DNA from 2 places in the Pseudonocardia charpentierae genome. Region 2 is predicted to be linked to the other one. Evidence: riboswitches for the same ligand, from Rfam matches in the RefSeq annotation. Region 2 holds a riboswitch; the other holds the start of a gene.
What was found. Region 2 has a riboswitch for S-adenosylmethionine ahead of thrC (threonine synthase). Riboswitches for the same ligand answer to the same signal wherever they lie in the genome.
Positions count from the first base shown of each region.

Region 1: another riboswitch for S-adenosylmethionine. It lies ahead of RM445_RS20775 (aminotransferase class V-fold PLP-dependent enzyme); the one in region 2 lies ahead of thrC (threonine synthase).

Region 1 covers NZ_JAVREJ010000015.1:155,624-159,025, forward strand. The annotation lists gene RM445_RS20770 (ATP-binding protein) at 1-338, shown strand, start outside; gene RM445_RS20775 (aminotransferase class V-fold PLP-dependent enzyme) at 357-1,715, opposite strand; SAM riboswitch class IV at 1,760-1,874, opposite strand; gene RM445_RS20780 (glycoside hydrolase family protein) at 2,195-3,169, shown strand; gene RM445_RS20785 (pyridoxal phosphate-dependent decarboxylase family protein) at 3,209-3,402, opposite strand, start outside.
Region 2 covers NZ_JAVREJ010000013.1:90,651-94,052, forward strand. The annotation lists gene holA (DNA polymerase III subunit delta) at 1-865, opposite strand, end outside; SAM riboswitch class I at 1,006-1,126, shown strand; gene thrC (threonine synthase) at 1,135-2,406, shown strand; partial or broken gene RM445_RS18655 (ComEC/Rec2 family competence protein) at 2,722-3,402, opposite strand, start outside.

The DNA of each region.
Region 1 (3,402 bases), on a different contig from region 2:
TGCTGGCCGTCGACGAGGCGGCGGCGAACGCCGTGCGCCACGCGTACGGACCGGGGAAGTCCGGCGTGGTGGAGCTCACCATGTGGACCGAGCCCGGCACGTTGTGCGTCGAGGTCGTCGACCACGGCAACTGGGTGCCACCGGTGGAGCCCGTCGCCTACGACGGCCTGGCCGACCGCGGGCGGGGAATCCCGCTCATGAGCTCGATGGCCGAAGCGGTGCTGATCCACCACGACTCCCGCGGCAGCCGTGTGCTGCTGCGCCACCCGGTCGCGGAGGAGGAGCACGACGCGCCCGAGGAGCGCGACGCGGTCGGCGCCGGTACGTCCGAGGTGTGAGGCCGGGTCCCGCGGGGTTCAGGCCGGGTTGCCGCAGCCGGTGCCGGTGGTGCCCGGCAGGCCGACGCCGAGCGGGTCGAGGTCGCGCGGGTCCGGCGTCGGTGTCCAGCGGCCGCCGACCGGCGCGTACGTCCAGCGCGCCCCGCGGGTGACCAGACCGCGCAGCGCGCCGACCAGCCGGTCGACGTGCTCGGCGGTGGTGCCGAGCCCGATGCTCGCCCGGATCGCGGTTCCGTCGCCGTCGGCGCCCTGACCATCCCGGCACAGGCGGTCGAGCAGCGGGTGCGCGCAGAACCGGCCGTCGCGCACGCCGATCCCGTGCTCGGCCGACAGGTACGCCGCCACGTATCCCGCGGAGTGACCCGCGACGGTGAAGCTCTGCACCGCCACCCGCTCCGTGCTGTCGGGCCAGATCTGCAACGGGGTCACGCCCGGGACCGTGGCCAGGCCCGCGGCCAGCCGGTCCAGCAGCTCTTGCTCGTGGGCCGGCCCGGGGCCGTCCAGCACCGGCGTGAGGGTCCGGCAGGCCTGCGCGAGCGCCGCGATGCCGAGCACGTTCGGCGTCCCCGCCTCGTGCCGGTGCGGTGCGGGTGCCCATGTGGCGTCGTCGAGATCGACCCGCGTCACGGCCCCGCCGCCCGCGAGGTAGGGCGCCGCCGCGTCGAGCCAGTCGCGACGGCCGATCAGCGCTCCCGCCCCGTAGGGCGCGTAGAGCTTGTGCCCGGACAGCGCGACGTAGTCCACGCCCGTCGCCGCGAGGTCGACGCGGCGGTGCGGGGCGAGCTGCGCGGCGTCGACGGCGACCCGGGCGCCCGCGGCGTGGGCGATCGCCACGATCCGGTCCAGCGGCAGTACCTCGCCGGTGACGTTCGAGGCGCCGGTCACGGTGAGCAGCGCCGTCGGGGTGGCCCGCAGCGCGGTGTCGAGATCGGCGAGCGTCTGCGCGACCGTCGCGGCTGCGGGCACGGTGCGGTGCGTCCCGGCGCGCCAGGGCAGCAGGTTCGCGTGGTGCTCGACGTCGAGACACAGGACCGGGCCGGGCACGGCCGTGGCCAGCAGGTTCAGTGCGTCCGTGGTGTTGCGGGTGAAGACGACGACGTCGTGCTCCCGGGCCCCGACGAACTCCCCGACGCACTCCCGGGCCCGCTCCAGCAGCGCGGTGCTCACCTGCGAGAGGTAGCCCGCGCCGCGGTGCACGCTCGAGAGCAGCGGCAGGACGTCGGCGACGTGCGCCGCGACCGGTTCGAGAGCGGGCGCGCTCGCGGCGAGATCGAGGTTGGCGTACTCGGCCCTGCCGCCGGTGACCAGGGGAACCTGCGTTCCCGCACCCACGGGCCGGGGGAGGGTGGTGGCAGGTCGGTCGAGCGTCAGCGTCATCGGACGAGGTCCTTCCGGAACGGGGGACCCGCTGCCGTCCGACGGGTCCGCGCTTGCCGTCGGGTTTCCCCACGACGGCCGGGTCGTCACCCGGAGCACCCCGCCGCGGAGGAGGGTTGCCGGCCAGCAAGCCGGGGCTTGACGCTGGCACTCATGACCTGACGCGGACGGTAGGGGTCGGTCCGCGCACCCGTCAACCCGGGGGTGCGGTTGCCCACAGGGGCTGCGGCTCCTACCGTGGCGGCCATGGTCCAGTGCGAGAACGCGCAGCGCGACGTTCTCGCCGGGCGGTTGTACGTCGACTTCGGCTATCTCACCAGCGCGGCCTGTCGGGGCTGACCGCCTCCGCCGCCTCCTGCGTCCGGACCACCCGGGCCTGCTCCGCTGCGTACCCGCCGATCGGATCAGACCCGGGCGTGTCGACGGTTCACCCTGCACACGTCCTGCCCCGACCGCCCCTGAAGGAGCCCAGCCCGCCCATGCCCGGCCCGGCGATCACCCCCGACGACCTGCCCGTCCTGCCCGTCCCGCGGATCACCGACGCCGCCGTGGCGGTCGCCCCGCCCGGCTCCGGAGCCGGCTTCTGGTCGGGCGCGCCCAGCGCGCTGCTCGTCGACGGCGTCTACCACCTCGCGTACCGGATGCGCGCCCCGCTCGGGAGGGGGCGGGGCATGGCGAACGTCGTGGCCCGCAGCACGGACGGCGTGCGGTTCGAGCCCGTCGCCGAGGTGACCAAGGAGCGGTTCGGCGCGGAGTCGCTGGAGCGGCCTGCGCTGGTCCACACCCCGGACGGCCGTTGGCGGCTGTACGTGAGCTGCGCGACACCCGGTACCAAGCACTGGTGGGTCGACGTGCTGGAGTCCGACACTCCGGAGGGCCTCGCGGACGCGCCGCGGCGCACGGTGCTGCCCGGCAGTGACCGGCACGCGGTGAAGGACCCCGTGGTGATCCACCGCAACGGCGTGTGGCACCTGTGGGCCTCGGTGCACCCGCTCGACCTTCCGCACCACGAGGACCGGATGACCACCGAGTACGCCACCAGCCTGGACGGGCTCGAGTGGACGTGGCGGGGCACCGCGCTGGCGCCGACCCCGGACGCGTGGGACGCGCGCGGCGTGCGGGTGAGCGCGGTGTTCGAGGCCCCCGGCGGCCTGGCGGCGACCTACGACGGCCGGGCGAGTGCCGCGGAGAACTGGGAGGAGCGCACCGGGCTCGCGCTGCCTGCCGACCGTCCCGGCTTCTTCACCGCCGTCGGCGACGCCCCGGTCGCCGAGTCCCCGGAGGGCCTGCGGGGGCTGCGCTACCTGTCGGTCGTCGCCCTGCCCGACGGCGGCTACCGGCTCTACTACGAGGCGACCCGCGTGGACAACGCGCACGAGCTGCGCACCGAGCTGATCGCCGCGCCGCGGGTGGACGAGGCGGCGGAGAGCGCTGAAGACCTGGTCGGCGTCTGACCGGACGCCCACACGCAGGAAGCCGGGCTCGCACCCAGGTCACGACCCTGGTGCGAGCCCGGCTTGCTGTGTGCGAGCGGTGGAGCGCAGCTGCTCCCAGAGCGCGTCGACGTGCTCGCGGGCGGTGGTGACGCCGCCGATGGCGACCCGGATCGTGTAGCGGCCGTCGACGACGGTGTGGCTGAGGAAGGCCTGTCCGGAGGCGTTCACCTGCTCGAGCAGTGTGCGGGTGG
Region 2 (3,402 bases):
TCGCCACCGCGATCGCGTCCGGGTGCCAGCCACGGACCTGCGACTGGGCCTTGCGGATCTTCCACGGCGGCATCCCGAGCACGCCGGCGAGCCGGTTCGGGTCGCCGCGTCCGGCGGCCCCGACCTTGGCCAGGGTGCGGACGGCGTCGGCCAGCGCGTCCGCGACCAGCACCGGCGGGACGCCGAGCACGAGTGCCCAACGGAGTGCCTCGAGCGCTCCCAAGCGGTCGCCGGCCACGACCTTGTCCGCCACCGCGAAGCCGGTCGCCTCGGCGCGGCCGCGGTGGTAGCGCCGCACGGCGTCCGCGTCGACACTGCCGCCGGTGTCCGCGACGAGCTGCCCCGCGGCCGCGGCGAGCTCACGCAGGTCGGTCCCCACGGCCTCGATCAGCACGCCGACCGCCTCGGGTGTGATCTTCCCGCGCGCCCGGCGCACCTCGCCACGGACGAAATCGCCCCGCTCGTCCGCCCGGAGCTTCTCGCAGCGCGCGATCTGGGCTCCGGCCTTGCGCAGCGCGTCCGCGAGCGCCTTGTTCCGGGCACCACCGGCGTGCAGGACCACCACGGTGACGCCCTCGCCCGGGGCCGTCGCGTGGTCGAGGATCGCTGTGGAGGCGTCCTTCCCCGCCTCGTGGGCACCCTCCAGCACGATGACGCGTGCCTCGGCGAACAGCGACGGGCTCAGCGCAGCGGCGAGGTCCGCCGGCGTGATCTCGGGGGCCCGGAACCGGCGGAGCTCCACGTCCGGGTCCACCGAGCGTGCGGCGTCGACAACGGCCTTCACCGCGCGCTCGACCAGCAGTTCCTCGTCGCCCAGCACGAGGTGCAGCGACGCGGGAGCTGGTGGAGTGGCCATCCTCGCCATCGTCGCGCACCTCGCTGTCGGGACGTGACCCGCCTCCCAGATCACCGGCGACCGCCGCCCGTGACTGGAAGCGGTGGACCGCGTGCCGTAACGTCGTGGTCATCCAGGCGCCTTCGCGCGCCCGGACCACAACCGAATATGGCTCATCCAGAGGGGCAGAGGGAACGGCCCGTTGAAGCCCCGGCAACCGGCGTCGCGCGACCATCACGCGCAGACGAACACGGTGCCAATTCCGACCCGCGCGCGCGGGGAAGATGAGGAGATCTCTGATGACGTTGACTGCCGCCTCCACGACGGCCACCTCCTTCAACCTGGGCTCGGCTCGTGCTCTGTCCTGTCGCGAGTGCGGGCACGAGATCCCGCTCGCCCCGGAGTTCGCCTGTCCCCAGTGCTTCGGGCCGCTCGAGGTCGCCTACGACTTCCCCGAGATCACCCGCGCCTCGATCGAGGCCGGCCCGAAGTCGATCTGGCGCTACCGGCAGCTGCTGCCCGTGCCCACCGACGTCACCCGCCACCCGAACACCGAGCCGGGACTGACGCGCCTGATCAAGGCGGACCGGCTGGCCGCGGCACTGGGCGTGCGGTCGCTCTGGGTGAAGGACGACACGGGCAACCCGACGCACTCGTTCAAGGACCGGGTCGTCGCCGTCGCCCTGGCCGCCGCCCGTGAGCTGGGCTTCTCCGTGCTCGCCTGCCCGTCGACCGGCAACCTGGCCAACGCGGTTGCCGCGGCCGCGGCCCGCGCGGGCTGGGACTCCGTCGTGCTCATCCCCTCGTCGCTGGAGCAGGCCAAGATCCTCACGACGGCCGTGTACGGCGGCACGCTGCTCGCCGTCGAGGGCAACTACGACGACGTCAACCGGCTGGCCACGGAGCTGGCGGCCGAGCACGAGGACTGGGCGTTCGTCAACGTCAACGTGCGGCCCTACTACGCGGAGGGCTCCAAGACCCTGGGTTACGAGGTCGCGGAGCAGCTCGGCTGGCGGCTGCCCGGCCAGGTCGTGGTCCCGGTCGCGTCGGGCTCGCAGCTGACCAAGGTGGACAAGGGCTTCCAGGAGCTGGGCAAGCTCGGGCTGGTGGAGCCGACGCCGTACCGGGTGTTCGGGGCGCAGGCGACAGGGTGCTCGCCGGTCTCCAAGGCGTTCGCCGACGGCCTCGACGTGGTGCAGCCCGTGCGGCCGGACACGATCGCCCGCTCGCTGGCCATCGGCAACCCGGCCGACGGGCCCTACGTGCTCGACGCCGTGCGCCGCACCGGCGGCGCGGTGGCCGACGTCTCCGACGAGGAGGTCGTCGAGGGCATCCGGCTGCTGGCGCGGACCGAGGGCGTGTTCGCCGAGACGGCGGGCGGCGTGACGGTCGCGACCGCGAAGAAGCTGGTCGAGACCGGGCAGCTCGACCCGGACGCCGAGACCGTGCTGCTGATCACCGGCGACGGGCTGAAGACCCTCGACGCCGTCTCGGGCCGGGTCGGCCCCACGGCGACGGTGCCGGCGAGCAGCAAGGCCGTGCGCGAGGCCCTGGCGGCGCGGCACGGCTGACCGCCCTCGACGCCGGTCGCGGACCACCCGGCGGCGCGGCGCGGGCAGCGGGTCGCCTCTGGCGACAACGCTCGACCCGCGCCCGTCGCCGGTTCCGCCGGTCACCGCCACGTCACCCGACCGGTCCGTGCGGTGCACGGTGGCACCGTCGTGGTGCAGGCGTTCGAGCAGTGCCGCGTCCGGATGGTGGTAGTCGTTGCCCGCCCCGACGCTGACCAGTACGGCGCGCGGTGCGACGGCCGCGAGGAACTCCGGTGAGCTGTAGCGGCTGCCGTGGTGGGGCATCTTCAGGACGTCCGCCTGCAGCGCCACGCCCGCCGCCAGCAGTTGCGCCTGGGCGGCGACCTCGACGTCGCCGGTCAGGAGCACGGTGCCGGCCCGGGTCGTCGCGCGGAGCACCGTCGAGCCGTCGTTGACCTGCGTGCCGTCGTCCGGGTCGACGTGCTCGGCCGGATGCTGCGGGCCCAGCACGTCCAGCGCGAGCGCTGGCCACACGAGCCGGGTGCCCGGCTGCACCTCGACCATCCGGGTGCCCGCCGCGGCCGCCTGCCGCCGCACCCGCTCCAGCGCCCACCGTGGCTCGCGGACGGGACCGACGGCGATCGCGCCGACCGACCGGCCGCGCAGCGCCCCGGCGAGCCCGCCGACATGGTCCGCGTGCAGGTGGCTGACCAGCACCATCGCCAGCGCCGTCACCCCCAGCCGGTCCAGGCAGGCGTCCACCGGCCCGTCGTCGGGCCCGGCGTCGACGAGCACCGCCCGCCCCGGCTCCCCGACCGCCAGGACCAGCGCGTCGCCCTGACCGACATCGCACGCCACCACGGCCCAGTTCGACGGGGGCCAGCCCAGGCGCACCACGCGGGTGGGTACCAGCACCAGCAACAGCCCGACGACCAGGGCGAGAAGCAGCGGACGGATCCGCCGGGAGCGGCAGAGCAGCACGATGGCGAGCACGGACACGGCGAGCAGCACGGCTCCGCCGGCTCCGTCCGGCCA